Haloactinospora alba: one gene and its partner. The protein of the gene in region 1 interacts with the protein of each later gene in a pairwise test. Links are inferred from orthologs where the notes say so. Each region holds a gene or a part of one and is shown on either strand. Other genes may lie near its edges.

Region 1 (15,677 bases):
GCGCACGCGCGCTGAGCCTGAACGCGCGGGCGCTACCGACCGGGGCCGAGGACGCCGTCGGCACCGCCGTGGAGGACGGCGTCGGTCTTCTTCTCGGCACGGTGGCGAGTACGGACACCGATCTGTCCGACCCCGCCGTTAACGTTGCCCCCGTGCGCGAACTGTGGAACCGGATCGGTTTCGCGCCGGAACTGTTGTCGGTGGCAGTAGCGGTGACTCCGGTGTGCGGGCTGGCCGGCGTTCCTGTCGACCATGCCCGCGCGGTGCTGGAGGCCTGCGGCACAGCGGCCCGCGTGCTGCGCGACGACCCCTGTTAGGACTGACGAAAGGAAACCGGACTGGTGAGCGTGGACGATCCGGCGACCGGTGAGCAGGTCCCGTCCGAGGTGCGTCGGCGCCATGCCGAGCTGTGCCAGGAGATCGACGACCACAGCTACCGGTACTACATGGCTGCCCCCGTCATCTCGGACGCCGAGTACGACGAGCTCATGGCCGAGCTGCAGGGGATCGAGAACCGGTACCCCAGCCTGGTCAGCCAGGACTCACCGACGCAGAAGGTCGGCGCTCCGATCAGTGTCGACTTCGCCGCGGTGGAGCACCTGGAGCGGATGCAGAGCCTGGACAACGCGTTCAACACCGAGGAGCTGCTTTCCTGGACCCAGCGGGCGCAGAACGAGATCGCCATCGACGCCTACCTGTGTGAGCTCAAGATCGACGGCCTGGCCGTCGACCTCGTGTACGAGGAGGGGCGGCTCATCCGCGCCGCCACGCGCGGCGACGGACGCGTCGGGGAGGACATCACCCCCAACATCCGCACCATCGCAGCGGTACCCCTGTACCTGGACCAGAGCCAGCGCCGCGCTCCCGAGGTTCTGGAGGTGCGCGGTGAGGTCTTCCTCCCCTGGGGAGACTTCCACGACCTCAACACCAGGCTTGCCGACGAGGGAAAGACACCGTTCGCCAACCCCCGCAACGCGGCCGCGGGCTCGCTGCGGCAGAAGGACCCCCGGGTGACCGCGACCCGGCCCCTGTCGATGCTCGTCCACGGGGTGGGAGTGCACCAGGGAGCGAGCTTCGAACGCCAGTCGCACGCCTACGCCGCCCTGCGGGACTGGGGGCTGCCCGTGAGCGACCGGTACCGCGTGGTGGAGACGCTGGAGGGGGTGCGGTCCTACGTCGAGTACTACGCCGCGCACCGCCACGACCCGGAGTACGAGATCGACGGGATCGTGATCAAGGTCGACGACATCGCCGTGCAGCGCCGGCTCGGGTCCACCAGCCGGGCGCCGCGGTGGGCGATCGCCTACAAGTATCCGCCGGAGGAGGTGACGACCAAGCTCACGGACATCCGGGTCAACGTCGGTCGCACCGGCAGGGTCACGCCCTACGGCGTCATGGAGCCGGTGCGGGTGGCCGGTTCCGAGGTTGAGTTCGCCACGCTGCACAACGCCCAGGAGGTCGAGCGCAAGGGAGTCCTCATCGGGGACACGGTCGTGCTGCGCAAGGCGGGGGACGTCATCCCCGAGATCCTGGGGCCGGTGACGGACCTGCGCGACGGGTCGGAACGCGCCTTCACGATGCCGCGCACCTGTCCGGAGTGCGGGACACCGCTGGGGCGGGAGAAGGAGGCCGATGTCGACCTCCGCTGTCCCAACAGCCGTTCGTGCCCGGGACAGGTCCGCGAGCGGCTGTTCCACATCGCCGGGCGCAAGGCGCTGGACATCGAGGAGCTGGGCTATGTCGCGGTGACAGCGCTCACCCAGCCGCTGGCCCCCGCGACCCCGCCGCTGCGGGACGAGGGCGGACTGTTCGACCTGACGGTCGACCAGTTGCTGCCCATCGAGACCTACGTCCTCGACCCGGACACCACGGAACCCAAGATCGATCCGGCCACGGGCGAGCCGAAGGTCCTCACGTTCTTCGCCAACCAGCGGGGCGAGCCGAAGAAGAACGTGGAGAAACTCTTCCTGCAGCTGGAGCAGGCGAAACAGCGCCCGCTGTGGCGGGTGCTGGTAGCCCTGTCGATCCGGCACGTGGGACCGCGTGCGGCCGAGGACCTGGCCCGGCACTTCCGTTCCATCGACGCGATCGCCTCGGCGAGCGAGGAGGAACTGTCGTCGGTCGACGGTGTGGGGCCGGCGATCGCGAGTTCCATCGTCGACTGGTTCAGCGTCGACTGGCACCGCGAGATCGTGGAGCGGTGGCGCGCCGCGGGTGTCCGCATGGCGGAGGAGGGCTTCGACAGCGGCCCCCGGACGCTGGAGGGAGTCACCGTGGTCGTCACCGGTTCGCTCGCCGAGTACAGCCGGGACGAGGCCAAGGAGGCCATCGCCGAGCTGGGAGGGAAAGTGACCGGTTCGGTGTCGAAGAAGACCGGCTTCCTCGTGGCAGGTGACAACCCCGGATCGAAATACGACAAGGCGGCGCAGTTGGGCGTTCCGATCCTGGACGAGGGGGGGTTCCGTGTGCTGCTGGAGCAGGGGCCGGATGTGGCCAGCCAATACGGGTTGACTTAGCACGGAAAGTGACCGCGGTGCACGAGGGGCGCGGACATGGCGGTGTAACCGTCCGTCAACCGCGCAGGGCAGCGGTGCCGGGTTCCGCGCGGCGCCGCCAGCGCCGGTGACAGTCCGCGAGCGGAACGGTTCCGCCGCTGTGGTGCCGTGCTTCACCTAAAGTCCCTACGTGGCGACATGTGGTGATGAAAGGACGTACGCTGGATTCCGCACCCGGCACACGCCCGGGTGCGTTACGACAGGTACCGGCGGGTGGTGGCGGGCGGCATCGTCCGGTCCGGCCGTGACAGCGTGCGACACTCCGTGAGTGACGGCGCGGGCCGCTCCCCGGGAGGGACCCCCGCCACCAGCACCAGCCACCACCGACGAAGGAGGTGACCCGGTGGTTATGTCCCGTACAGGACAGCCGACCCACGTCAGGGTGCTTCCTCAGCACCGGACTCCGGAGCGTGCGGCTGTTCCCCCCGGGAAGCGTGTCGCCGCACCCCGCCCCTGTCGGGCATCGTCCGGCCCGTTCCTACCGGAGGCGACGGAGGGGGCGTCGCCAGGGACGTGCCCACCCCCACCGCGGCAGGCGGGAAGCTCCGTTGCGAACTAACCACGTCCGGAACGTCCACTGTCCGGGAGTCCGCCCCGGTTCGCGCCGCGTCTCCCGCCCGCTCGCGAGCCCGAACCAGACGACCTCCCCGCGGTCGTCGGCGCGTCGGGCCGCATCCGGAGACCAGCCACGGGCCGAGCCACGTACGACGCACTACCGGGCCGCAGGCGGCCGCGCGCGAACGTTGGCGAAATGCCCTACGTCGTCACCGTTCGGATCGGTCCGCCTACCACCGGTAGTTTCCCTGTCCGCGCCCCCGGCGCGTCGCGGCACACCGGCCACCCCCGGCCACCCGCCGCGGCGCGTGAGCGGACACGCCTACACCGGGCGAAAGGAGGAGGGCGTCCGTCCGTCCGCTGCACAGCGACGGTACCCGCGCCCGAAAACGCGATGAAGGACCCCAATAACACCCGGGACATCGGCCCCAGGGTCGGAACGCCGTTATGGTGCTACTTCTCCGCCGTAACGGCGCTCGGCGGCGTACTGCTGGGGCTCTCCCTGTTCTGGCTCGGTGCCGACAGGTTGCAGAGTCTCGCCTTCCAGCCGCTGATCTGGGTCGTGTTGTGCATGGTGGTCGTCGGTGAGCTGCGGCCGATCACCACGCCGAGCATGCCGAACGACAACGGCGCCCCCACCTCGCTGCCGTTCGCCTTCGCGCTGCTCATCTTCTACGGGCTGCCCGTGGTGGGCCTGGTCCAGGCTGTCGCCACCGTGGTGGCGGGGGGTGTGCGTGGCCACGCGCCGCACCGCACCGCCTTCAACCTCGCCCAGTACATCGTGAGTTTCGGCGCCGCCGAAGCCGTACTGTGGCTGCTCGTCCCCGAGGCCCCGGCGGTTTCCTGGACCCCGGAGGGCGCGCAGCTGCTTGTCGTGGCACTGGCCGCCGCGGCGTACTTCGTGGTCAACCTGATGCTGGTGGAGTGCGCGGTGGCGATGCACGAGCGTTCCACGCTGAGCGCCATGCTGGCCAAGGACATCGGACAGCGGCTGTTCGTGAACGGTGTCCTGCTCAGCCTGGCGCCGCTCGTCGTCATCGCGATGGTCCACTCCGTCTGGTTGGTCCCGCTGTTCGCGTTCCCCCTCGTCGCCCTGTACAGCAGCGCCACCCTGTCCGTACGGCGGGAGTACCAGGCCAACCACGACGAACTCACCGGCCTGGCCAACCGCAAGCTGCTCACCATGCGCACCCGGCAGGCACTCGAGGACGCAGCGCACGACGACAGGCGTGTGGGGCTGCTGCTGTTGGACCTGGACCGGTTCAAGGAGGTCAACGACACGCTGGGCCATCCCACGGGGGACCGGCTGCTGCAGGTCGCCGCCCACCGTCTGACACACAGCGTGCGTCCGGGAGACGTGGTGGCCCGCCTCGGCGGTGACGAGTTCGCGGTGCTCCTGCCGCGGGTCCGGGACGCCGAGTCCGCGCGTGAGGTCGCCGCGCGGCTGCGTGTGGCACTGGCGGAACCGATCCACCTCGACGGTATGGAGTTCGACCTGGAGGCGAGTGTGGGTATCGCGCTCCACCCCGACCACGCCCCCGACTTCGAGCTGCTCATGCGGCGTGTGGACGTCGCCATGTACGTCGCCAAGGAGCAGCGCACCGGTGTCGAACTGTACGCGCCGCACAAGGACCGCAGCTCCACGGTCCGGATGGGACTCTTCGGTGAGCTGCGCCGCGCCCTCGCCGACAGGGAACTGGAGATGTTCTACCAGCCCGTGGTGAGTACGGACGGTCACCGTGTGGTGGGAACGGAGGCCCTGGTCCGCTGGCGCCACCCGCGGTTCGGCCTCCTGTCCCCCGAGGAGTTCGTTCCGCTCGTGGAACAGTCCTCCCTCATGCGCGACTTCACCCGCGAGGTGTTGGACCTCACGCTGTCGCAGGTCAGTCACTGGCGTTCCCAGGGGGTTCGGACACCGGTGGCCGTCAACCTGAGCGCGCGGGAACTGTTCGACCCCGGACTGCCGGAGATCGTGGAATCCGCGCTGCGCAGGAACAGCGTCCCCGCCTCCGCGCTCTGGCTGGAGGTCAGCGAACACGTCCTCGTGTCCGACGCCGAGGTCGTGTCCCCGACCGTGCACGCTCTGGCGGACCTCGGGATCGGAATCGCCCTGGACGACTTCGGGACCGGTTACTTCACACTGGCGCGGCTGGGCGGTCTGCCCGTGTCGGAGGTCAAGCTCGACTCCTCCTTCGTGCGCCGCATCGCCGACGAGCCGGACGGCCGGGTCATCGTGGGGTCAGCGGTGGGACTGATCCAGAGACTGGGGATGCGCGCGGTCGCCGAAGGCGTGGAGGACGACCGGGTCGCCGAGGCGATGCGCGAACTGGGGTGCGACGCGGCCCAGGGGCGGCTCTTCGTTCCCCCCGTGGAACCGGCGGATGCCACCAGGTGGCTCCTGGAGCACAACGAACGCGTCGGGGTTCCCGTGGACGGGAGCACCCACCCGGCCTGAGACCGTGCGGCGCCGTCGGGACGCCCCGGACCCGGCGGCGCGGAACACCCGGCGCGCGCCGTTCCGCGCCGCGTACCGTCCGCGGGGCCGCGGTGCCGGAACACGCGGACTGGGCGCGGCTCCCCCGCAGCGGCAATAGGATTGAGCTGTCATTATCTTTCGCTGGTAACCGAAGGAACGGTTTTTCATTCATGACCGCCATCACCCGCGATGAGGTCGCGCACCTCGCCCGGTTGTCGCGGCTGGCGCTGCCCGAGCACGAGTTGGACCAGCTCGCCTCCCAGCTCGACGTGATCATCTCCTCCGTGGCCAAGGTCCAGGAAGCCGCCACGGACGATGTTCCACCGAGCTCGCACGCACTGCCGCTGACCAACGTGTACCGAGCCGACGAGGCCCGCCCGGGGCTCACTCCCGACCAGGCACTGTCGGGCGCCCCCGCGGTGGAGGACCAACGGTTCCGTGTCCCGCAGATCCTGGGGGAGGAGGAGTAGTGAGCACCGATCCGACCAGGATGAGCGCGCACGAGCTCGGCGCCGCCATCCGTTCCGGAGAGCTCTCCTCGGCCGCGGTCACCGAGGCCCATCTGGACCGGATCGCCGAGGTGGACGGGAACGTCAACGCGTTCCTGCACGTGGACCGCGACGCGGCGATGGAGCAGGCCCGCGCCGTGGACACGCGGCTGGCGGCCGGCGAGGACCTCGGTCCTCTGGCCGGCGTCCCGATCGCGCACAAGGACCTCTTCACCACCACGGACATGCCGACCACGGCCGCGTCGCGCATCCTCGAGGGATGGCAGCCCCCCTACGACGCGACGGTGAGCCAGCGGTTGCGGGACGCCGGACTGGTCATCCTCGGCAAGACCAACATGGACGAGTTCGCCATGGGTTCCTCCACCGAGAACTCGGCCTACGGCGTCAGCCGTAACCCGTGGGACCTGTCCCGCGTGCCGGGCGGGTCCTCCGGGGGGTCCTCAGCGGCCGTCTCCGCGTTCGAGGCCCCCCTGGCCACCGGCACCGACACGGGCGGGTCGATCCGCCAGCCGGCTGCCGTCTGCGGCCTCGTCGGAGCCAAACCGACCTACGGCGGGTCCTCGCGCTACGGGGTGATCGCTTTCGCGTCCTCCCTGGACACGCCGGGACCGTTCGGACGCACCGTGCTGGACACCGCACTGCTGCACGAGGCGTTCTCCGGGCACGACCCGCGCGACTCCACCTCCATCGACGCGCCGGTGCCGCCGGTGGTGGACGCCGCCACCCGCGCCGACGTGGCGGGCATGCGCATCGGCGTGGTGACCGAGCTCGACGGTGAGGGCTACCAGCCCGGGGTGATGCAGCGTTTCCGGGAGTCGGTGGCGCTGCTCGAGAGCCTGGGGGCCACGGTCGTCAACGTCTCCTGCCCCAGTTTCGAAACCGCCCTCTCCGCCTACTACCTGATCGCTCCCAGCGAGTGCTCCTCCAACCTGGCCCGGTTCGACGCGATGCGTTACGGGCTGCGGGTCGCCGACGACGGCGACCACGGCACGGAGGACGTCATGTCGCTGACCCGGGCGGAGGGCTTCGGCCCCGAGGTCAAGCGCAGGATCATGCTGGGAACGTACGCGCTCTCCAGCGGTTACTACGACGCCTACTACGGTTCGGCCCAGCAGGTGCGCACCCTCATCAAACGGGACTTCGAGGCCGCCTTCGGCGACGTCGACGTGCTCGTGTCGCCCACGACCCCCACCACGGCCTTCCCGCTGGGGGAGCGCGCCGAGGACCCGATGGCGATGTACCTCGCCGACCTGTGCACGATCCCCACCAACCTCGCCGGCAACGCCGCGCTGTCGGTGCCGTGCGGGCTGGCGCCCGAGGACGGCCTGCCGGTGGGGCTGCAGGTGATGGCCCCGGCGCTGGCCGACGACCGTACCTACCGGGTCGGTGCCGCCGTCGAGGCCGCCCTGGGTCAGAACAACGGCGGAGCGCTGCTGACCCGCGACGCCGTGGCGGTGTAGGGAGAGGCACCGCCGGAACCGGCCGGACAGCAAAAACGAGCGCCCGCCGCCTCCGTGGAGGCGGCGGGCGCTTCTGGTCAGCCGGGGCGGACCCTGGCCTACCGGTTTACTCCTCTGCCATGTTGCTGCGGCGCTTACGGCTGAGGTAGATCGCGGCACCGCCGGCGCCGACCGCGGCCACCGCGGCCGCCACGAGGCCGCCGAGCGCCGTACCGGTGACGGGAAGCCCCTCGTCATCCTGCTCCGGTTTCTCCGGGGCGGGCTTCTCCTGGGTCTGGGTCGGCGTGGGGCTGGGACTCTCGGTGTCCTCGGGAGGCGGTGTCTCCTCCGGCGGTTTGGTGGTGGGCGACTCCGTCGGGGAGGGGCTCTCCGCGGACTCCTTCCAGCTGGCCGTGGCCTGGGCGGTCACCGTGCTCTCGTCGGTGTCGGCGGTGATCAGCGTCTGGGTGGGGTCCTCCCCCTCGACGCCCTGGAACAGCCGACCGCGGGGGACCTCGGCGGAGACGGAGGTGGAGACGGTGGCTTCGCCCTTGTCGGCGTCCTGCGGGACCGAGAAGCCGAACTGGTCGCCGTCCGCGGCCTCGGAGAGGGCATCGCCGCTGTCCGGGTCGACCAGCTCGACCCCCTCCGGAGCGTCCACGTCCAGCGAGACCGACTCGGCACTGGTGCTGAGGGTGAACTCGCCGACCACCTCGCCGGCGGTGCCCTCCGCGGACTCCGGCTCGATGCTCACCGAGGCCTCCGGCTCCTTCACCTCCTCGGCGTTGTCCACCAGGTAGTCGTAGAGGGCCGTGACCTTCTCGCCGTTCTTCTCGTCGAGGCCGAGGTCGTTGCTGAAGTGCCAGATCGCCGCCTGGGTGCCGGCGATGGCCTGTTTCTGGTTCAGCCCCTCGACACCGCTCTTCTCCGCCAGTTCGCCGACCTCGGCGGAGGGGTAGGAGTTCTGCAGGATCCAGTGGACCTTGGCCGGATCGGCGAAGTCACCCTTACCGGGGTAGTCCGACCACTCGTCCTCCTCGTAGTCGGCCCCGCCGCGGATGTCGGTCTCGAAGTCGATGCAGTAGGTCCGCAGCATCGGGCCGTCCTTCAGGTCCAGCTGGAACAGGCTGGTACCCGCCGTGTCACCGCCCATGTGCACGTCCACGCCGTTGGCCTCGTTACCGACGTACGTGCCTTCGGCGCCGTCGGCGGCAGCGGGGGTGGCCGCGAAACCGAACGCGAGGAGAGCGGCGGTCGTGGCGGCCGCCACCGAGGCGGATTTTCGCGCACGGTTTCGGGGATAGGGGGGGAATGTCATATTGGTCAAATCCAGTCCCGGGGGGAGAGGTACGAAATCGGATGCGTGCTGCTTGTTCCCGGCTGCGGGAAGCAGCCAATGGCCGTAGTCCGACGGGTGCGCGTGTGGTACCGGAGCACCGGACACCCGGCGCGGTATCGGCCGCGCGGGAAGCGGCGCTTCTTCTCTTCGTCGCTGAGTGACGACAGCCGGTGTCGCGTAGCGGGACCGCGTGCCGGCGAATCGTTGGTTCCCGCGCGCTCCGATACTAACGACCCGATTCCGGACTTCCAACACGGTTCGACAAAAAGACGCGGATATATTCCCCGCGGTTTTGTGCCGCGAGAGTGGCCTCCGCTTCTCATCTGCGAGGAATCGCGTAACCGGCGGTGCTCTCCTCGGGGACCGGGAACGGTGCGCCGCTGGTGGGGGCGGTTCCGGTCGCCCGAAGGCCGCGGTTGTGGCCGTTCCCCCGGCCACGGTGCGATGGTGCTGGATGGTTCCGGTTGCCGGAATCCCGGCGGACGTCACCGTCAGCCCTGCGGGATCGGTAGGCTACGTGGACAGGCGGGAGGTGTCCCTCCAGCAGGAACGGCCTGCCGGGAAAGGCCGGCGGGGCACGCCGCGGCGGAGCGCGCGGCGGGGAAACGAAGAACACGGAAACGGATTGTGCGGCGATGGTTGGCGCGGTAGCGAACGGCCCCACCTCGAGCGGCGAGCCGGCCCACGTGGCCTATGACGACGCCGTGGGCAGGTACGAACCGGTGCTCGGTCTGGAGACCCACATCGAGCTGGGTACCGAGTCGAAGATGTTCTGCTCCTGTGCCACCCAGTTCGGCGCGACCCCCAATACCCAGGTGTGCCCGGTGTGTCTGGCCCTTCCGGGGGCGCTTCCCGTGGTCAACGAGACAGCGGTGGAGAGCGCGATCCGGCTCGGTCTGGCGCTGAACTGCTCGGTCGCCCCCTGGAGCAGGTTCGCCCGGAAGAACTACTTCTATCCGGACATGCCGAAGAACTACCAGATCTCCCAGTACGACGAGCCGATCTGCACCGACGGCTACCTCGACGTCACGGTGGACTCCCCCGAGGAGGGGCCCCAGGTCTTCCGTATCGGGATCGAACGGGTGCACATGGAGGAGGACACCGGCAAGACCGCGCATGTCGGCGGTGCGACAGGGCGGATCCACGGTGCGGACTACTCCATCGTCGACTACAACCGCGCGGGTATTCCGCTGCTGGAGATCGTGACCAAACCGATCGAGGGCGCGGGGGACATGGCTCCCCTGATCGCCCGGGCGTACGTGCGGGAGCTGCGCGACCTCGCCCGGTCACTGGGGATCTCCGACGTGCGTATGGAGGAAGGCTCGCTGCGCTGCGACGTCAACGTCTCGCTGACGCCGCGCGGCGCGGAAGCGTGGGGGAACCGCACCGAGACCAAGAACGTCAACTCGCTGCGCTCGGTCGACCGCGCCGTCCGGTTCGAGATCGAGCGCCAGGCGGGTGTGCTCGACGCCGGCTCCCGAGTGGTGCAGGAGACCCGCCACTTCCAGGAGAACAGCGGGAGCACCGTCGCGGGCCGCAGCAAGGAGGAGGCCCAGGACTACCGGTACTTCCCCGACCCCGACCTGGTTCCGATCGCGCCGGACTCCGAGTGGATCGAGAAGCTGCGCGCCAGCCTGCCGGAGCTCCCGGCCGCGAAACGGGCCCGGGTCAAGGCCGAATGGGGCCTCTCCGACGAGGAACTGCGCGACCTCGACAACGCTGAGGCGATCGACCTGGTGTCCGCGACGGTGGACGCCGGTGCCTCGCCGGACGACGCCCGCAAGTGGTGGCTCAACGAGCTCTCGCGGCACGCCACCGAGAACGAGGTCGCGCTTGACGCGCTGGAGATCACCCCGGCGCAGGTGGCGCGGGTCGTCGCCCTCATCGCCGAGGGAACCCTGACCAACAAGCTGGCGCGACAGGTCGTCGCGGGTGTCCTGAACGGCGAGGGGGACCCGGACACGGTCGTGGAGACGCGCGGCCTGCAGGTGGTCAGCGACGATTCCGCTCTGGGCGCTGCCGTGGACCAGGCCATCGCCGACAACCCGGACGCCGCGGAGAAGATCCGCGGCGGGAAGGTCGCCGCGGCCGGTGCGCTCGTCGGTGCCGTGATGAAGGCGACCCAGGGGCAGGCGGACGCCGGGCGCGCCCGGGAGCTGATCCTGGAGAAACTCGGGGTTTCCTGAGCACGGGAGAGAAAGCACACATCGTAGCCGGTCGTGATTGTTTTGTCGCTGGGTCTCTGTCCCTTCTCTATCTGGGCGTGACCTTGGCCGAGTACCGTTGTTGTGCGAGAAACCAACGCACGAGAACGAGTCGACGCGAACTGTGCCGTTGCTCGGGGAGGCGTCCGGCACCCGCTCCCGGCCATGGAGGGGAACGCATCCCGGCGCCGTGCTCGGAACGGACCGGAGCCGTTGTCTCCGGACATGGTTTCGTGGGCACGCCAGCACCCGAGTTCACGCCGGAAGGAGGCGGGCGCCCGCTCCCGTAGCGCTGATGCCGGGGAGGGGCCCAACAATCATGATCACGGTCGTAGCGCCGAGACGCACCGGTTCCCTTTCCTCGACCGCGTTCCACGGAGCGCTGCGATGAGGCTGGACTCGCGGGTGTGGCTCGGCGGCATCCTCGTTCTCACCGTGGCCTACGCGTCGGGAACTCTGGTGGCGGTCGGCGGAATGTCGCTGACGACCTGGCTCGGTAACTGGCCGACCGCTGTCGTTTCCGGCGTGGCGGGGGCGTCGTTGCTGTACGCCGCCCGCCGACGCGCGGTGCGCGTCGGGGAGGCCGGCCCCGACCAGGAGGAGACCCCCGGTGTGGATCCGGTGTCCGCGCTGCGTTTCCTCGGGTTCGCCGCGCTGGCGTGGTGCGCCGGTGCGTTCGTCTACGCCGTCACCGGTCTGCTCAGTGTCAACACCGCGCTGTCCCTGAGCTTCGGTGACCTGTTCGCGCTGTTCGCGCTGCCGCTGTTCGTGATCGGTTTCATCCGTTTCGCTCCCCTACCGCAGGGGGCGCGTCCGGTTCTGCGGCACGTCACGGACAGCTACGTGTGCGCAGCCGCGCTCTTCTCCGTGGTGTGGCTGCTGCTGTTCGCCCCTCTCTACCAGGAGCTCGGAGAGGGGACCGGATTCCTGGCACTGGCCCTGGTGTACCCGGTCGCCGACATCGCCGTCCTGTGCCTGCTCGCGCCGCTGGTGTTCATGTCACCGCACAACACGCGGCGCGCGGTCCTGCTGGCGATCGGAGCGTTCGTCATCATCTGCGGGGCCGATCTCATCGGAGCCGTGAGCCGTCTGACCGGTGTCGCGCTCGCCGGGGGGATCGAGTACCCGGTACGGTTCCTCGGTTTCGCGTTGCTGGGCAGCCTGCCGTGGTTGATCCGCGACACCGCGGCCGCGGCGCCGCGGCGTATCACCGGGCGCGGGCTGTACCGGTTCGCCCCGGAGATCGCCGCGGCGGCGGCCCTGTCCGTCGCGGCGGTGGTGCTGACCGTGGCGGGCCTCCGGCTGGACGACGTGGCTCCGGCCCTGCCGCTGGCGGCCGGTTCGTCGGTGCTCGTCCTGCTCGTGCGGGTCAGCGGCCTCCTGGAGGAGAACTCCACGCTGACGCGGATGGTGCTCACCCGGGAGCGGCACTTCCACGAGCTCGCGCGCAACAGCGGTGACGTCAACCTCATCCTCGGTTACGACGCCACGGTGCACTATGTCAGCCCGGGTGCGGCCGAGGCGTTCGGGTACCAGCAGGACGACATTCTCGGCCACCCCATCACGACGGTCATCCACCCCGAGGACATGCCGCGGGTGACCGCTGCGGTGTCGACCTTCCGCCGGGGCGGCTCCTCGAGCGTCTACCTGCGGGTCCGGGTGCGCGCGGGCGACGGCACCTGGCGCCACACGGAGTCCACGGCGTCCCCGTACGAACAGCCGGGACTCCCGGAGCGGCTGCTGGTGACGACCCGCGACATCAGCGCCCAGGTGGCGCTGGAGGACCAGATCAACCACCTGACGTTCCACGACGGGATCACGGGGCTGCCCAACCGGGCCTACCTGGAGGAGCGCACCCGCGAGGTGCTCTCCGGGCGGGAGCGCGGACAGGGGCCTCCCGGCGAGATCGCCGCCATCTTCCTGGACCTCGACGGGTTCACCGCCGTCAACGACTCCTCGGGGCACACCTTCGGCGACTACCTGCTCGCCCAGGCGGCGCGGCGGTTGCGGGTGACCGTCGGGGTCGGCGCCACGCTCGCGCGGTGGGGCGGTGACGAGTTCGCCGTCCTGATCGAGGAGGGCCGCCAGGCCCAGCAGGTGGTGGACCTCGCGGAACGGTTGGGCCGGATCATCAGCGCCGAACCGTTCCACATCGCCGACCGGGAGGTGCTGCTGACCGCCAGCTCCGGGGTGGCGTTCGCCGAGCGGATGACGGACAGCGGTGAACTGCTGCGCAACGCCGACATGGCGATGGTGCGTGCCAAGGAGCGCGGTGGTGGCGGCCGGCTGGAGATCTACGCGGCCGAGATGCACGCCACGGTGGTCGGGCGGTTGGAGCTGCAGACCGAGCTGCGTCAGGCACTGGCGGACGGCGCGTTCCTACTGGAGTACCAGCCCGTGGTGGATCTGGAGAATTCCCAGGTGACAGCGGTCGAGGCGCTGGTGCGTTGGCGGCGCGGCGAGGAGCTGGAACCGCCGGAGACCTTCATCGGTCCGGCGGAGGAGTCGGGTCTGATCGTGCCGCTGGGGGAGTGGATCCTGCGGGAGGCCTGCGCCAAGGTCGCCTTCTGGCGGGCCTCGGACTGGGACATCGACCTGTCCGTGAACCTGTCCGTCAAGCAGATCCTCTCCACGGGGTTCGTCGAGACGGTGTCGGGGGTGCTCGCCGAAACCGGGCTACCCGCGGAGGTGCTCACCCTGGAAGTCGACGAGGAGGTACTCCTGGAGAACCCGGGCGAGTCCGTGGAGCGGCTGGCCGAACTGCGGCGGCTCGGGATCCGGTTGGCCATCGACGACTTCGGTATGGGCTACGCGTCGTTGGCGCACCTGCGGGAGCTGCGGGTGGACGCGATCAAGATCGACCCCTCGTTCATCCGGGACCTGGGAACGGACGGAACCGTCACCCTGCTCACGCACACGATCATCCGGCTCGGCCAGGATCTCGGCATGCGCATCATCGCCGAGGGCATCGAACGCCCGGAGCAGCTCGAACAACTGCGTTCGATGGGGTGCGGCCACGGGCAGGGCTTCCTCGTGGCGCGCCCGATGGTGGCCGAGGGGGTGGAGGCGCTCCTCGGCGGCTCCAGCATCCCGTTGTAGAACAGCACGACACCCGGTGGGTCCCCCGCGGGGTTCCCGTCCCGCGTTCGGATACGAAGCGTCCCGCCGCGGGTGCGCAGTGTCTCCGGTCCAGTCGGATGGTGAACCGGGATGTCTCATATGGTGAGACAAAATGGCGTTTCAGTTGACGGTTCGCTCTGCTGTCCGCCATTGTTAAAAGCGTGCAAAGCAACTCTCTCATTCTCGTACCTGGTCGGCGCGCGGCGAGCTGACCACGGTACTCATTTCGCGCGCCCCTCAACCGCACGGTGCGGTGAGGGGTTTTTTGCTGTCAGGCACACCTCGATTACGAGCCTTGGGTTAAGGACGTATTAATGACTGAGCAAATGACCGGAGCCCAGTCGCTGGTCAAGTCGCTGGAGTACGCCGGCGCCGACACGGTTTTCGGAATCCCCGGCGGGGCCATCCTCCCCGCCTACGATCCGCTTTTCGACTCCGGCAGCGTGCGCCACGTACTCATGCGGCACGAGCAGGGCGCCGGTCATGCGGCTGAGGGCTACGCCTACTCGACCGGTCGCCCCGGCGTCTGCATAGCCACGAGCGGTCCGGGAGCCACCAACCTGGTCACCCCCATCGCGGACGCCCACATGGACTCGGTGCCGATGGTGGTGATCACCGGCCAGCAGGCGACCCCGCTCATCGGCACGGACGCGTTCCAGGAAGCCGACATCTGCGGCATCACGATGCCCGTGACCAAGCACAACTATCTGGTCACCGAGGCCGCGGACATTCCGAGCACCATCGCCGAGGCGTTCCACATCGCCTCCACCGGCCGCCCCGGGCCCGTTCTGGTGGACATCGCCAAGGACGCGCTGCAGGCGCAGACGACGTTCTCCTGGCCGCAGCGCCTGGACCTGCCCGGGTACCGGCCGGTGACGAAGCCGCACGGCAAACAGGTCCGTGAGGCCGCCCGGCTGATCGCCGAAGCCCGCCGGCCGGTGATCTACGCGGGAGGCGGGGTGCTGCGTTCGGGAGCCTCCCAGGAGCTGCGGGTGCTCGCCGAACTCACCGGCCTGCCCGTGGTCACGACCCTGATGGCGCGGGGCGTCTTCCCGGACAGCCATCCCCAGCACCTGGGTATGCCGGGCATGCACGGGACGGTTGCCGCGGTGGGCTCCCTGCAGAAGGCCGACCTCGTCGTCGCTCTCGGTGCCCGGTTCGACGACCGGGTCACCGGCAGGCTGGACAGCTTCGCTCCCGACGCCAAGGTCGTCCACGCCGACATCGACCCCGCCGAGATCTCCAAGAACCGGCACGCCGACATCCCGATCGTGGGGGACTGCCGCGAGGTCCTCGCCGACCTGGTGGTCGCCGTCCGCAACGACCAGTCCAACGGGCGCCACGGCGACTACGCCGCATGGTGGGCCCAGCTCGACCGGTTGCGCGAGGTCTACCCGCTGGGCTACGAGGAGCCCGGCGAGGACCAGGTCGCGCCCCAGCACGTCATCAAACGGCTGGGAGAGATCGCGGGCTCCGACGC
Region 2 (15,830 bases), 1.7 Mb from region 1 along the record:
CGTCCGCGACCTCCCGCAACAGGGTGTCCGGGGCGAAGTCGGTGTTGAACGTGTCGTTGACCCACGCCAGCAGCTCTCGGGTCATCGCGGGCAGCGTGTCGGCGAAGTCCAGTATCTGGCCGATCAGCATCGCGCCCAGGACGGTGAAGAACGAGAAGATGATGCCGAAGGCCACGAGCATCACCGCACCGGTCGCCAGCCCTCGTGGCCACCGGTGCTGGTTCAGCCAGTTCACCGCCGGTTCCAGGGCGAGCGCGAGGAACAGCGAGATCAGCAGGAGGACCAGGAGCCCCTGAAGCTGCAGGAACAACCAGCCGGCCACACCGACGGCGAGGACGATACCCACCGCCAGGATCATGGCCCGCGGTAACCACGCGGGCATCCCGCCCTTGTTCGGGGAAGTCATGGCTCGAGGCTATGAGCTGCCCGCGGTCGTTGTGCGCATTTCGGGCGCACCCCGCGGCGTTGCCCCGTGGTACTCAGGGGTTGCGTTTGTTGCGTGCGGTCCACTCCCGCATCCGGTTCGGGTAGCCGACCACCTGCACGTCGTACACCGGAAGGGCGAGTTCGTGCGCGACCCGCCGAATGACCTCCGGCGATCCCACGCGGCGCCGCGTCCACTCCCCGTCGGTGGCGACCGCGACAGCGGTGGTGCTCGTAGCGAACGTCTCGGGCTCGACGAAGAACTCCACGCCCACCCTGCTCGTGGCGAACTCCTTGAGCGCCTTGATGTCGGAGTCCTCGGCGGCACGGTCGAACCGGGCTTTGCTCTGCCGTCTCGCCTTGCGCAGCCTGAACCGGTCTCGCCATCCCATGGTCGTCGCGCTCCCGTCGGTACCGCAGTGCTGGTACGTCTCGGTATCTCGTGATCGCCTCGAACCTGCTGGAGTCGATTCTATCCGTCGTACCATACGGAGTTTTCGCGGATCTCCTGCTTTTGTGTGACTGCGCTGCTACATTCGGTCGTATCCCGTGCTGAGGAGGGGGAGGCAACGGGTCCCCCGGCCGGAATACGGAAAACCCCGGCCCTGCCGGTGGGGCCCGGCGCCGTCGGCACCAGCCGCCGCGGAGGGAGGTGACCGGGTGGCCACGTTCGTGGGGCAGCGGGCCCATCGGGCTGTGCGTGGCCGGCGGGACCCCTCCGGGACCCGTGCCGCAGCCCTCGGCCGGCGGACGCCGTGGCGCGGCCCTCCCAGCCGCCCGCCCGCGCTGCCGCGGGTGGGCGCTCGCCACCGCCACCCGCGGCACGGGCCGGAGCACTCGCCAACGGGACACACCCGTGCGCTGCCGCGTACGGGCGGCTATGCCTACACCAGAAAGGAGGACGGCGCGTCCTCCTCCACCTGACGGTGGGGAACTCCGCGCCAACCGTTCGATGACACTGTGGACGTGGGTGGACAACGCCGCGCAGGAGCTGCGCGCGCACGGGAACACGGCTCTGGCCGAGGCAGTGGAACGGATGCCGCAGCTCGCCGCGGCGGGCGACGTGTCCCAGATCAACGCCGAGCTGCCGGTTGCCCTGCGCTCCGCGCGCTCCCTCGCCGGACACGAGTGGGTGGAGAGCTATCTGGAGCACTGGCCGCTCGCGGCGCGCGTGGGGGACCGGGGAGAGGGCACCTCGGTGCTGGAGGAAACGCAGTCCCGGGTGCGCGCGGCCCACGCCCCGGAAAGGAACGAGGGGTGCCCCCCGGCCGTGTGCGCCGCGGAGAACGTACTGGTCTGCCAGTCCAACATCGACGGTCCGGGGTACGCGGCGGACCGGGCCGCGCTGTTGGCCGAGGCGATGGCGCACACCCGTCCCGGGGAGCCCGCCTGGGAGTCGCTGGTACTGGCCCACTGCGACATGCTGGTTGACGACGAGCGGCCCGACGAGGCCGTGCGGAACCTGGACGTGCGGGCGGAGGAAGCCCGGGCCGCTGGTACCGACGTGAGCCCGGCCTACGGTTTCGGCTACCTTCGTGCGCTGCGTCACCAGGACCGGTACACGGAAGCGCTGCAGATCCTGGACCATCTCGCCGCGCTCAGCACGTGGCCCCGCGGCGCGGCCAACGCCGACGCCCACCGCCGGCTTCGCCTCGAACGGTCGCGGCTGGTGGCCTGGCTCGCCCGGACCGGACAGTGTTCCCCGCAGGAGGCCCGGGAGGCGCTTCCCGACGTCGGGGAGGCGGAACAGCACCCCCGGTTGCGTCCCGGATGGGCGGAGGCGGCTGAGCACCTCGTGGCGGTGGGTGCGCTCGACAACGACTGGCAGCTCGGGGTGCGGATCACGACGTGGTCGCGCTACTGCGAGCGGGTGGGCGCGTACCGCCCGTGCCTGGAGCTTTCCCTGGCGGCCGCCCGGCTGGCGGCGGCCCGCGGAGCGCGCTGGACCGCCCAGGGCGCCCTTCAGCGCGCCCGGCGGGCCCTGGCGGCGGTGCGCCGCAGCGATGACATGGCGGCCGACCTGTCCGAAGCCCGGGAGGAGGTCGACCGCATCCCCCCGGTCGAGCTGCCGGTTCCCGCCGGGGACGCGCTCGACCACCTGCGCCAACAAGCCTCGCAGCACCGGGACCCGGAACGGCAGGCCGACGTCGTGGTGGCCGCGCTGGCCCAGCGTCCGGACGACAGTTCCCTGCTCAACGCGCTCGGTCAGGTGGGAAGGACGCTGATGCTGACCGACGCGGCGGCGGAGCCGCACTGGCGGCACGTGCACCAGGCGCCGGGCGACCAGAAGGCGGCGCTGTCCCTCCTGGAGACGTTGCTCCGCGACAACGACATGGCCGGCGTGCGTACGCTGGTGCGGACGCTGACCGAGGCCGCTGCCTCTCCCGAGCCCACCCGCTGAGGCGGGTGACGGGTCAGGAGGACACGGCCCCTCCCGAGCGGAGCAGGGAAGCTCCCGCCGAGTACCGGAGAGCCGCGGTGGGAAGCCCGGCGCGCCTCCCGCTGGCGAGGACCACGGTGCTTCCCGTGGGCGACGCGTCCCGGTCGGGGAATGTTCCGATCCTGCGCAGCGTCTGTGCCGCGACCGCGTCGGCGGCGGTGAACAGGGGAACGTCAGGCCCCAGCGCGGCGGAGATACTGGCGCTCACCAGGTCGTAGTGGGTACAGCCGAGGACGACACTGGTGGTGTCGCCGGGAGTGCGTTCGGCGGCCCGCCGTACCGCCCCGGCCACCGCGCGCCGGTCCGCGCTCTCGACGGCCTCGGCGAGCCCCACGCACGCCACCTGGGCTACCGCCGTGTCCGGGGCGAAGGACGCTATCAGGCTGTTCTGGTAGCGGCTGTGCGTGGTTGCTGCGGTAGCCCACACGGCGATGGGGGAACCCGCCTCGGCGGCGGGTTTGATCGGTGGAACAGTGCCGACGACGGGAATGTCGGGTTCGAACTCGGCGCGCAGCGCGGACAGTCCGTGTACCGACGCGGTGTTGCAGGGCACGACCACCGCATCGGGGCGCGGGGCCGGAGAGCCGTCGCTGCCGGCGGCGGGAGGCGGATCCATCGCCGCTCGCGCTCCCGCCAGTGCGCGTCCGATCACGTCCTCGGGGGAGCGCGGTCCCCACGGCATGTGATCGGGGTCCATGGACAGCACGAGGTCGGCGTCGGGGCGTGCGGCGCGTAACGCGGCAGCGGTCGACAGCATCCCGAGCCCGGAGTCAACGAGAGCGATGCGCACAGCTCGAGCATACGACGTCCGCCGTGTTACCCGGAACGTTGCCACCTCTACCGCCGGTCGGTGCGAGCGGACACACAGTAGGGGTGCGGCGGAGCGGCGGGAACGGTCCCGCGACGCGGCGCTGGCTCCCCGCAGCGGCCCGGCGATTCCGGAGGCAGGCCGAGAAGAGTGATGTGGGGAATAGGCGGCGGCTGCCAGCATTACCAGAAGGTAGGAATAGAGTGTCTGATGGCCCCAGGCGCGCTCCGGCGCGCTGGCCGGCAACGCCGATGGCGCTGTAGCGCCGGAAGAAGCAGGTGCCCGTGACTCCACCGCAGCGAAACTTCGCCGACCACATCGCAGCCGTGCAGCAGCTACGGCGTGACTTCGCCCAGCTTCCCGAGGACGCGCCAGTGCGGCTGGCCAAACCGACCTCTAACCTGTTCCGGTTCCGCGACTCCTCGGCCGCGCGTCCCCTGGACGTCAGCGCGTTCACCTCGGTGCTGTCCGTCGACCCCCGGGAACGGGTCGCCGAGGTGGGCGGTATGACCACCTACGAGGACCTGGTCGCCGCCACCCTGCCCTACGGGCTGATGCCGCTCGTCGTGCCGCAGCTGCGCACGATCACGCTGGGCGGGGCCGTCACCGGACTGGGGATCGAGGCGTCCTCGTTCCGGAACGGGCTGCCGCACGAGTCGGTGCAGGAGATCGAGATCCTGACCGGCTCGGGTGACACGGTGGTGGCGCGGCGGGACAACGAACACCGCGACCTGTTCTACGGCTTCCCGAACTCCTACGGCACACTCGGCTACAGCCTGCGGCTGCGTATCGAACTGGAGCCGGTCAAACCGTACGTGCACCTGCGCCACCTGCGTTTCGGTGACGCCGACTCCGCGATGGAGGCGTTCACCCGGATCTGCGCCGACGCCGAACACGCGGGGGAACGGGTGGACTTCGTCGACGGGGTCTCCTTCGCGCCCGACGAGCTGTACCTGACCCTGGCCTCCTTCGTGGACACCGCGCCCTGGACCAGCGACTACACCGGGACCGACATCTACTACACGTCCATCCCGCGCTACGCGGACTCCGCCCTGGGCGACTATCTGACCACCCACGACTACCTCTGGCGCTGGGACACCGACTGGTTCTGGTGCTCACGCGCGTTCGGCGTGCAGCACCCGGCCGTACGGCGGTTCTGGCCGCGGGCACTGAAGCGCTCCGACGTCTACCGCAGACTGGTGGCACTGGACCGGCGCACCGACGCCAGCCGGTTGTGGAACCACTACCGCGGCCGTCCGCAGCAGGAGCCTCTGATCCAGGACATCGAGGTCGCCGCCGACCGTGGGGCCGAGTTCCTCGACTTCTTCCACTCCGAGATCGGGATGAGCCCCGTCTGGATGTGCCCCATCCGGCTGCGGGAGCGGGACGCGGAGGTCACCGGGGACTCCCACGTGTGGCCGCTGTACCCCCTGGAGCGGGACCGGCTGTACGTGAACTTCGGGTTCTGGGGCATGGTTCCCATGCGGCCGGGGCAGCGCAGAGCCCACCACAACCGACGGGTTGAGGAGGAGGTGTCCCGGCTCGGCGGGCACAAGTCGCTGTACTCCGACGCCTTCTACTCCGAGGAGGAGTTCTGGCGCTCGTACAACGGCGACGGGTACCAAAAGCTCAAGGACACCTACGACCCGCACGGCCGGCTCCTCGATCTGTACGCCAAGTGTGTCGGCAACAAGTGAACGCGCCCTCCGCGAGACGGTGGCGTGTGGTGAGGAGGAAACGCCCATGCGGCTTGCCGAGATCTTCGAACGTGTCGTCGGTCCGGAGGCGCCGATACGCTTCCGCGCCTACGACGGCAGCGTGTCGGGCGATCCGGACAGCGAGGTCGCGCTCGTCATCCGGACCCCGGTGGCGCTGAACTACCTGGTCCAGGCCCCGGGGGCCCTGGGACTGACCCGTGCCTACGTGGCAGGGCACATCGACGTCGAGGGCGACATGTACACCGCGATGCGGCGCATGTCCGACGTCGTCCTGGAGGACGGGAACAAGCCCTCCGCGCTGGAGCTGGCGAGGATCGCCACGAGTATCGGGTGGGTGAAGTTCGTCAACCGGGTCCCGCCGCCTCCGCAGGAGGTGCGCACCTCCCGCCTCTTCGGCAGGGGGACCCGGCATTCCAAGGGGCGGGACGCCGAGGTGATCCAGCACCACTACGACGTCTCCAACGCGTTCTACGAGCTGGTACTGGGTCCGTCGATGACCTACACCTGCGCCGTGTTCGACTCCCCGGAGGCCTCGCTGGAGAGCGCCCAGTTCCGCAAACACGACCTGGTCGCGCGCAAGCTCGACCTCCAGCCGGGTATGCGGCTGCTGGACGTCGGCTGCGGATGGGGCGGTATGGTCATGCACGCCGCCCGGGAGTACGGCGTGCACGGCCTGGGAGTGACCCTGTCCAAGGAACAGGCGGACTGGGCCAGCGCGCGGATCGAGGAGGAAGGGCTGTCCCACCTCGCGCAGGTGCGCCACATGGACTACCGGGACGTGCCGGACGGCATCTACGACCGGATCAGCTCCATCGGCCTCACCGAACACATCGGGAAGGGGAACGTCCCCGACTACTTCGCCGGGCTGTACACCAAGCTCAAACCGGGCGGCAGGCTGCTCAACCACTGCATCACCCGCCCGCGTAACGACCAGCCGGCGATGAAGCCCGACGGGGTGATCAACCGGTACGTCTTCCCGGACGGGGAGCTCGAGGGTCCGGGCGAGCTGCAGACCATGATGAACGACACCGGGTTCGAGATCCGGCACCAGGAGAACCTGCGCGAGCACTACGCGCTGACGCTGCGCCAGTGGTGCGCCAACCTCGACCGCAACTGGGAAACCGCGGTGAAGGAGGTCGGTGAGGGCACCGCCCGGGTGTGGCGGCTCTACATGGCCGGCTGCATCCTCGGGTTCGAACGCAACGTGGTCCAGCTCCACCAGATACTCGGGGTCAAACTGGCGGGAACGGACGCGAACATGCCGCTGCGGCCGAATTTCGTGTAGGCCGGAGAATGGCCGGATCGGGCCCGTCCTGCCCCGACGCGCGGGGCAGGACGGGCATCATGGAGACATGCCAGACAACGACGGATCCGGTGCCAGCACCGAACGGACCAAACGACTCGCCATAACGCTTATCGACTGCTACACGCGTAAGGACCGTGAAGGGCTGCAACAGGCGGCTGCGGGAGCCGCGGACGACGTCGCTGACGTCACCTCCGAGCTCAAGGTCTTCGCCTCCCTGCTCACCCGGCGGGTCCAGGAGACGGGGGTCGTGTTCAAACCCGCGGACTCCCGGGAGGCCGTGGCGGGGGCGGTCGCGGACATGCTGCCCCCGGAGGTGGAGTTCGCCGTGGTGACGGCGTGGGAGGCCTACTCCGTGGGAGAGGAGGAGACGGCCGAACGTTTCACCAACGGTGATCCCACGATCTACATGCACATGCTCGCCGCTTTCTCCTCCGCGATCGGACTCGCGGTGTACAAGGAGGCCGAGCTGGTGTCCACACTGCGTATCGCGGCGGGACTGGAGGAGTAGGCCGCTGTCCGCCACCACGCAGCGGGTGCGCGGGCTGAGAGTCCGGTGAGGAAAGGAGGACAGGGGCTGTCGTCTCCGGCCAACGGCCCCGGCCCCGATGAACGCGCATCTGGACGGGCACCCGGTCGAACCCGACCAACCCTGGCCCAAGAGTCCGACCAACGTGCGGATCCGCTGTAACACGTGCGGGGAGCTGCGGTTCTTCGCCGACCGGCACGTGGAACACACCGAGGACTACAACCCGGGACCGCACTGCGCCACGTGCGGTGTCCGGATCGAGTTCCGGTGCACCGTGTGCGACTCCGTGTGGCGGCCGCTCTCCTGAACGACCGCCACGGCGCCGTTCAGCGGAGCTCGCGTTTCAGGATCTTGCCGGTGGCGGTCATGGGGAGCGTGTCCCGGAACTCCACCAGTCGCGGGTACTTGTAGCTGGCCAACTGGTCCTTGGCCCAGTCGATCAGGCCCTGCTCCGAGATGTCGGTGCCCTCCTCGGGGATGATGTAGGCCTTGATCTCCTCGCCGTGGGTCTCGTGCGGGACGCCCACGACCGCGGCGAGGCTGACCCCGGGGTGGGCCATGAGGACCTCTTCCAGTTCGCGCGGGTACACGTTGTACCCGCCCCGGATGATCATGTCCTTGGACCGGTCGACGATGAAGTAGAAGCCCTCGTCGTCCCTGCGGGCGATGTCTCCGGTACGGAACCATCCGTTGTGCATCACCTGGGCGGTGGCGTCCGGCCGGTTGTGGTAGCCCTGCATGACGCAGTGGCCGCGGACCGCGATCTCGCCCGGCCCCTCGCCCTCGACGTCGTTGAACTCCGAGTCGACCAGCTTCATCTCCACACCCCAGATCGGTCGGCCGATCGACCCGGGTTTGGCCTTGACCTTGGGGTTGTTGAAGGACACGACCGGTGACGTCTCGGAGAGACCGTAGCCCTCCAGGATCTCCACGCCCAGTTTCTCCTTGGCGTTCTTGACGACCTCGGAGGGAAGGGCGGCGCCGCCGGAGACCGCGGTGCGCAGGGTGCTGGTGATCCGCTCCATGTCGTGCTCGCCGGTGGCGCCGAGCAGCCCCCAGTACATGGTGGGAACACCGGCGAATATGGTCACGCCCTCCCGTTCCATCAGGGACAGCGCCTCGTCACCGTCGAAACGCGCCTGTAGGACCATCGTTCCGTGCCGGTACAGCGGGCAGTTCATCATCGTCGTCTGGCCGAAGATGTGGAACAGCGGAAGCACGCTGAGGAAGACGTCGTGGCCGTTGTCCGCGCCCTCGAACAGGGCGTCCGAGGCCACGGCGTTGAACAGCAGGTTGCCGTGGCTGAGCTTGGCCCCCTTGGGCTGGCCCGTCGTGCCGCTGGTGTAGATGAGTACGGCGGTGTCCTCAGCGCCGGTCTGGACCGCCTCGAAGTGCCCCGGTTGTTGTGCCAGGGCCGCCCAGAGGGTTTCCGCGCCGTCCACGGTGGACTCGGTGGCGCCCGGGGTGGGAGGCAGGTCGATGTAGGTCGTGCACGTGTCGACCTCGTTGTAGGCGGCGAACGCCCGTTCCCCGGTCGGCAGGTCCTCGGTTCCGGTGAAGGCGAACAGGGCCGAGGCACCCGAGTCCTCCAGGTGGAAGGCGATCTCCCGGCTGGTGAGCAGGATGTTGAGCGGTACCACGACCGCCCCCGCTTTGAGCGCACCGAAATAGACGAACGGGAAGTAGGGGGCGTTCGGGCACACCAGCGCCACCCGGTCACCGGGGCGGACGCCGCGGGAGACCAGGAGGTTGGCCACCTGGTTGGTGATGGTGTCGACCGTGGTGTAATTCAGCCGGAGGTCACCGAAGACGAGGCAGTCCCGTTCCGGGTTCTTCCGGGCGCCGTCTTCCAGCAGTACCGACAGGTTGAGCATCGCGTCTCCAACGGTTCACGTGTTCCGGACCACACTTTTTACTGTACAGTAACAATAGTTGTGGTGTCCGGGGCGGACGCGTCCCGTCCTCCCCGAGCCCGCACCCCTCCCGCCGCCTCCGCGCTCTCCCTCCCCGACCGCGGCCGACCGGACGAGACCGGGTGGTTGCGGTCGCGGGCGTCATCCCGCCAGCCGGACGGTCTCCCTGTCCCCGCGTCCCCCACGCGCCGCTTCGTCGAAGGGGTGGCCGGTCTCGCGCTAACCTTGAGGAACAGTCAATCGACTGGTGGAGACATCACCGCAGGCTCGGCCGTGGGGCTGCGATTGCGGGACGAGCGGAAACCTCCCCAGAGCGATGTGCCCCTAGCGCGACCCGTAGAGGACGATCAGCAATGACAGCGGCTAACGGAGACAAGGCAGCGAGCGACTCCTACGACGCCCGTGCCTTGCAGGAGAAGTGGCAGGAACGGTGGGCCAAGGAGAACCCCTTCGAGGCCAACGAGGATCCGGCCGACGAACGGCCGCGCAGCTATGTCCTCGACATGTTTCCCTACCCCTCCGGCGACCTCCACATGGGGCATGCCGAAGCGTTCGCCATGGGCGACGTCGTGGCGCGCTACCGTTTCCAGCGCGGCGAGAACGTCCTGCATCCGATCGGCTGGGACTCGTTCGGCCTCCCGGCGGAGAACGCCGCGATCAAGAACGGCACGCACCCCGCGGAGTGGACCTACGCCAACATCGAGAAGCAGGCCGAGTCCTTCCGGCAGTACGGTGTCTCCTTCGACTGGACACGCCGTCTGCACACCAGCGACCCGGAGTACTACCAGTGGAACCAGTGGTTCTTCCTGCGCTTCTACGAGCGCGACCTCGCCTACCGGAAGGAGGGCCTGGTCAACTGGTGTCCGCAGGACCAGACCGTGCTCGCCAACGAGCAGGTGGTCCAGGGGCGTTGCGAACGCTGCCACAGCGAGGTGGTGCGCCGCAGCCTCAACCAGTGGTACTTCCGCATCACCGACTACGCTGACCGGCTGCTGGACGACATGTCCCAGCTGGAAGAGGGCTGGCCGGAACGCGTACTCACCATGCAGCGCAACTGGATCGGCCGGTCCTACGGCGCCGACATCGACTTCACCATCGAGGGTCGGGACGAGCCCGTCACGGTGTACACCACCCGGCCGGACACCCTGTACGGGTCCACGTTCTTCGTGGTCGCCGCCGACGCCGCCCTCGCGGACGAGCTGTGCTCCCCCGAACAGCGGGCCGAGTTCGAGGCCTACCGGGAGCAGGCCGCGAAGCTCACCGACATCCAGCGGCAGTCGACCGAACGGACCAAGACCGGCGTGTTCCTGGGCCGGTACGCGGTCAATCCCGCGAGCCAGGAGCGCATTCCCGTGTGGGCGGCCGACTACGTGCTCGCGGAGTACGGGCACGGCGCGATCATGGCGGTGCCCGCCCACGACCAGCGCGACCTCGACTTCGCCTTCCAGCTCGGCCTCCCCGTGCGGGAAGTCCTGGACACCGGGGAGGGGAACCCGGCCGAGACGGGTGTCGCCACGACGGGCGAGGGCACGATGGTCAACTCCGGTCCGCTGGACGGGTTGGCCAAGGAGGAGGCCATCCGGCGCATGGTCGGCATCCTCGAGGAACAGGGCACCGGCAGGGGCGCGGTGAACTACCGGCTGCGCGACTGGCTGCTGTCCCGGCAGCGGTTCTGGGGAACCCCCATTCCGATCATCCACTGCCCGGACTGCGGTGAGGTCCCCGTCCCCGACGAGGAGCTCCCGGTGAAGCTCCCGGACGACCTGCGGGGCTCGGACCTGGACCCGAAGGGTGTGTCCCCGCTGGCGGCCGCCACCGACTGGGTGAACGTTGCCTGCCCGCAGTGCGGCGGGGCCGCGCAGCGCGACACGGACACCATGGACACGTTCGTGGACTCCTCGTGGTACCCGCTGCGGTACTGCTCACCGAACCTGGACACCGCCCCCTTCGACCCGGAGAGCGTGGCGAAGTGGGGGCCGGTCGACCAGTACGTGGGAGGGGTCGAGCACGCGACCCTGCACCTGCTGTACGCCCGGTTCTTCACCAAGGTGCTCCACGACATGGGCATGGTCGGCTTCGTCGAGCCGTTCACCCGGCTGCTGAACCAGGGGCAGGTGATCAACGGCGGCCGCGCGATGTCCAAGTCCCTGGGAAACGGGATCGACCTCGGGGAGGAGATCGACAACTACGGTGTGGACGCGGTCCGTCTGACCATGGTCTTCGCCAGTCCGCCCGAGGACGACGTCGACTGGGCCGACGTCTCCCCGGCCGCCTCCCTGCGGTTCCTGAACCGGGCGCTGCGGGTCATGACCGAGGCCGGAGCCGCGTCGGCACCGGGAACGGATCCCGCGGGCGGTGACACCGAGCTGCGCAGGACCACGCACCAGATCATCGACAAGGTCACCAGCTCGGTCGAGATGCAGCGTTTCAACGTCGCCATCGCCCGGGTCATGGAACTGGTCACGGCGACCCGCAAAGCCATCGACACCGGCTGCGGGGCGGCCGACCCCGCGGTGCGGGAGGCGGCCGAGGTCATCGCCGTCACCCTGTCCCTCGTCGCTCCCTACGTCTCGGAGGAGGGCTGGGAACGGCTGGGCCACACCGGATCGGTCGCCATCGGAAACTGGCGTACCGCCGAGCCGGAGCTGCTGGTTCAGGAATCCGTCACCTGTGTGGTACAGGTGGCCAACAAGGTCCGGGACAAGCTGGAGGTCGCCCCCGACGTCTCCGAGGAGGAGTTGGAGCGGCGCGCGCTGGCTTCCCCGAAGGTGCAGGGTTTCGTCGGAGACCGGGAGATTCGCAAGATCGTGGTACGCCCTCCGAAGCTCGTCAATATCGTGGTCGGCTGACTCCCGATGAGGCAGCGGCTCGACAACGCCCGCCGTACGTGGCTCTCCCCGCTGTTCCGGGAGACGCGGCGGATGGTGGAGCGGCCCCGGCCCCGACACTGGCTGTGGGCGGGCGCGGCGGCGGTCGTCATCGCCGCGCTCGCGACCGCCGTGGGGCTGGTCTGGCAGCGTCAGGAACCGGCGACCCAGGCCAGCCCCGACGACGCGTACGCGAGCGCCCCGGCCTGCGGTGCCCTCGCTTCGGACACCGTGGAGTCCGTGGTGCCGCGGGCGCTGCTGGAGACCAACGAGCACGGGCTGTTGGCGGGGTCGGACAGCGCCACGTGCGAGTGGACCTCCGTGGACTCCGCACAGGCGCCCGCGCGGGTCCTGCACGTCGACTACGAGGCCCACTTCACGGACAAGGCCGGGGGCGTCAGCGGGGCGGACGCGGCGCGCGAGGAACTCGCCCGTCTCACCTCCACCACCGGGATCGACAGGAGTGAACCCGTACCGTCAGTGGGCCCGGAGGCGGTGGTCTGGTCGAGTACACCGGGGGCGGGTTCGGCCGAGGTGGCGTTCCGACGCGACAACCTGGTGGTACGCGTCTTCTACAGCGGCGAGGAGGCCGACGGCGGGGACGCGCTCTCCTACGGCGAGGCGCGGGATGGCGTCTCCTCGGTCGCCGACCGGATCGCCTCCGCCCTGTAGCTTCCACGTTCCTGCACGGCCGCGGCGGGAAGCGCGTGTGTCCGCGACCGCACGCCTGGCCCGTCCGGCGGAGGCGGGACGCCGCGAGGTGCTCCGGGGAGGGCGGAGCCCCGCCGGGGCTCCTGGCATAGTTGGTGCGGGCGTGGTCCGGCACAGCGGCGGAGCACGAGGACATTCGGAGACGTTCCACGAAGGGGAGGCGCCCCATGGGCCAGCCACCTTCCGGCGGTCCCGACCAGAGGCCCGGGCCGCTGCCGCAGCGGCCGGCTCACCCCCATGCGGGTTCGGCACCGGAGAGCCAGTCCGCGGCGGGAGCGTCTTCCGCCGCGACGTTGGCCTCCAAGCGGAGCCGGGGGTGCGCGGTGGCCATGGTCGCCGTCCTGGCCGTGCTGGCGTTGCTGCTGGTGGCGGGAGGCGTGTGGGCGATCGTCACCCTCACCACCACCAGGAGCGAGTTCGGCGGCGCTCCGGAATGCACCGTCGCCGAGGGCGAGGTCCTGGAACGGCTGGTGGCCGACTACGACACCGAGACGGCCGAGCCGATATCCGGACTGGGCCAGCGTCGGGACGGCCGGCAGTGCAAGTGGACCACCTCCGAGGACGGTTCCGTCGTCCCCGCCGCCGCGCGGCTGGTGATGGTGAGCAGTACCGGCGGTTGGAGCGACGACGGTAGCGCGGACGCGGCCGAGATGCTCCGGGCCGAGTCCGAGGAGCACGCACCGGAGGAGCTCTCGGGGATCGGGGACGAGGCCCGCTCCTGGTACGAATTCGACTCGGGTTTCACATGGGGGTGCGTGGGGGTGCAGGTGTCCAACCTGTACACCGCGACGTGCTACACGGCGTCGGTCGACTTCCAGGCCAGCTCGTCCATCCCCGATGAGGAAGTCCTGTCCGAGGCTGAGGAACTGGCCGAGGCCGCGGTACGGCGTGCCGCGGACGGTGCCTGAGACCCGTTCGCCGGCGCGGGGGAGCGGACGGTGCGGCGCGCCCAGGGGAGCGTTCGGCTCAGACCCGGCGCATGACCGCGACGACCTTGCCCAGGATCGTCGCCTCGTCGCCGTTGATGGGCTCGAAGGACGCGTTGCGCGGCATGAGCCACACGTGCCCCTTCTCCCGTTTCAGCTCTTTGACGGTGGCCTCCTCGTCGAGCAGCGCGGCCACGATGTCACCGTTGTCGGCGTCGGGCTGCTGCCGTACCACGACGAGGTCCCCGTCGGTGATCGCGGCGTCCACCATGGATTCTCCGATCACGGTGAGGATGAACAGCCGGCCTTCGCCGACGAGCTGTTTGGGGAGGGTGAGAGTGTTCTCGACCGACTCCTCGGCCAGGATGGGGCCACCCGCGGCGATCCGCCCCACGACCGGGACGTCGGTGGAACTCGCGCTGTCGGAGGCCGGGTCCTCCGCCGCGTGCTCCCACGAACGGACCGGAGGCTGTCCCGGAATGCGAATCTCTACCGCACGTGGGCGATTCTGATCACGGTAGAGATAGCCCTTACGTTGCAAGACCTTCAGTTGATGCGCGACACTGGACGGACTCGACAGCCCGACCGTGTCGCCGATCTCCCGGATGGACGGCGGGTATCCGCGCTGCCGCACGTAGCGGTGTATGCAGTTCAGGACGCTCTGCTGCCGGGTTGTGAGGCTGGGTGCGCTGCTCGGCTGGGCGGAGGAGTTCCGGCCGCTGTCGCTACCCGAAACCGCAGGCCGGAACGCAGTGATGGAGACCCCGTCCGGACGAGGTTCCTGCGTCGGGTGGTTTTCCTCCGGCACAGCCGGCCTCCTCGGCGGTCGGTGTAAGGGCTATCGGCGGAATCTCACGGTCGGCCGTCTGGCGACGGTATCCGGTGCGCGTCAGTGAGCGGCGCGGGTACCGCAGCGGAACGTGTCTAGCGCTGATTCCTGCGATAAAGGATATCAAACAAAGGTTCGAATCGGCGATGAAACCGCGCCGATATACAGTTTTAATCGAACGTTAGTTCTAACGAATTGCGTTCTCAGGTGGGAACCATGTCTGAACCGGCTCTTTTCGACTGGACGGTGGAGATCCCCGAGTGGCGGGCGGACACTGAGGATCGCCAGGACAGCTGCGGGACGAGTCCCGTCGCGGGGTTGACGGACCTCCGCGCCGCGGCGGTGGGCGGTCGTGGCATGCGGCTCACGCGGCGCGGCCGTGTGGCTCTTGTCTCGGTGCTGTGCTTCGCGGCCACGGTCGGGGTGGCGATGGTGGTCATGACCGCCGTGGCAGCCGGGGCGTCCGCGTCCGGGCCTACCCCGAACGCGATGCTCCCGGGCTCGGCGACGACCACGATCACCGTGCGGGACGGCGATACGCTGTGGGGGATCGCCGAGCAGATCCGCCCGGGTGAGGATCCGCGCCGCACGGTGCACGAGATCGTGGAGCTCAACGACCTCTCCGACTCCACGCTGGTTCCCGGCCAGACCCTCGTCCTCCCCACCGCGGAGAGCCCCCGGTAGCGCCGACCCCCTCCGCTCCCGCGCCGCGGTCGGCGCGGTGGAGACCGATGTTCCGGGAGCCCGCCGGAAGACGGGGCCGCGCTGCCATGGTGGGCAAGCTCTCCTCGCGCATCGCCGGTGTCAGGAGTTGCGAACATCGGCCTGTGGTCATAAGTTAACCACAACATCTAGTGATGATCTTGGAAGCAAGCGTCCAAGAATTGTGTTGTTCCAGTTAGTTGGCGTGTGGAGACTCTGATCCACCCCAGGGGAGGCGTACCGGCATGCACTGTCCGTTCTGCCGGCATCCTGACACCCGGGTGATTGACAGCCGCTCAACCGAGGACGGCTCCGCGATACGGCGGCGGCGGGCCTGCCCGGAGTGTGAACGCCGCTTCACGACGCAGGAGGCCGTGCTGCTCATGGTCGTCAAGCGCTCGGGGGTCACCGAGCCGTTTTCGCGGAACAAGATCATCGCTGGTGTCCGGCGGGCCTGCCAGGGCCGGCCCGTGACAGAGGATGCCCTGGCGAAACTCGGCCAGCAGGTCGAGGAGGAGATCAGAGACAAGGGTGTCGCCGAGGTTCCGGCCCAGGAGATCGGTCTGGCGATCCTCGAACCGTTGCGCGAGCTCGACGAGGTGGTGTACCTCCACTTCGCCTCGGTCTACCGGGGCTTCGAGTCGGTCGCGGACTTCGAGGA

The links.
Region 2: the proteins of ligA (region 1) and leuS interact in binary tests that used the Escherichia coli proteins (3 or more experiments, as listed by UniProt). The link is inferred for Haloactinospora alba from one-to-one orthologs.

What each region holds. Positions count from the first base shown.
Region 1 is NZ_VFQC01000001.1:766,041-781,717, forward strand. The notes cover bases 1-2,928. They hold ligA (NAD-dependent DNA ligase LigA), read left to right. Parts: upstream 1-341; coding sequence 342-2,516; downstream 2,517-2,928. Other genes in these bases: FHX37_RS03665 (methionine synthase), read left to right, coding at 1-317. In the rest of the region: FHX37_RS03675 (putative bifunctional diguanylate cyclase/phosphodiesterase), read left to right, coding at 3,505-5,565; Asp-tRNA(Asn)/Glu-tRNA(Gln) amidotransferase subunit GatC, read left to right, coding at 5,757-6,056; Asp-tRNA(Asn)/Glu-tRNA(Gln) amidotransferase subunit GatA, read left to right, coding at 6,077-7,555; FHX37_RS03690 (thioester domain-containing protein), read right to left, coding at 7,662-8,804; Asp-tRNA(Asn)/Glu-tRNA(Gln) amidotransferase subunit GatB, read left to right, coding at 9,509-11,059; FHX37_RS03700 (putative bifunctional diguanylate cyclase/phosphodiesterase), read left to right, coding at 11,465-14,176; FHX37_RS03705 (acetolactate synthase large subunit), read left to right, coding at 14,512-15,677. UniProt on the Escherichia coli protein: DNA ligase that catalyzes the formation of phosphodiester linkages between 5'-phosphoryl and 3'-hydroxyl groups in double-stranded DNA using NAD as a coenzyme and as the energy source for the reaction.
Region 2 is NZ_VFQC01000001.1:2,475,274-2,491,103, reverse strand. What follows is about bases 9,155-12,235. They hold leuS (leucine--tRNA ligase), read left to right. Parts: upstream 9,155-9,487; coding sequence 9,488-11,983; downstream 11,984-12,235. Other genes in these bases: FHX37_RS11130 (hypothetical protein), read left to right, coding at 11,990-12,235. In the rest of the region: FHX37_RS11180 (AI-2E family transporter), read right to left, coding at 1-406; FHX37_RS11175 (hypothetical protein), read right to left, coding at 480-815; FHX37_RS11170 (hypothetical protein), read left to right, coding at 1,376-2,824; FHX37_RS11165 (glutamate racemase), read right to left, coding at 2,838-3,653; FHX37_RS11160 (FAD-binding oxidoreductase), read left to right, coding at 3,956-5,368; FHX37_RS11155 (class I SAM-dependent methyltransferase), read left to right, coding at 5,415-6,674; FHX37_RS11150 (hypothetical protein), read left to right, coding at 6,742-7,203; FHX37_RS11145 (hypothetical protein), read left to right, coding at 7,301-7,528; FHX37_RS11140 (long-chain-fatty-acid--CoA ligase), read right to left, coding at 7,548-9,095; more of FHX37_RS11130, read left to right, coding at 12,236-12,673; FHX37_RS11125 (hypothetical protein), read left to right, coding at 12,880-13,620; transcriptional repressor LexA, read right to left, coding at 13,679-14,446; FHX37_RS11115 (LysM peptidoglycan-binding domain-containing protein), read left to right, coding at 14,684-15,151; transcriptional regulator NrdR, read left to right, coding at 15,415-15,830.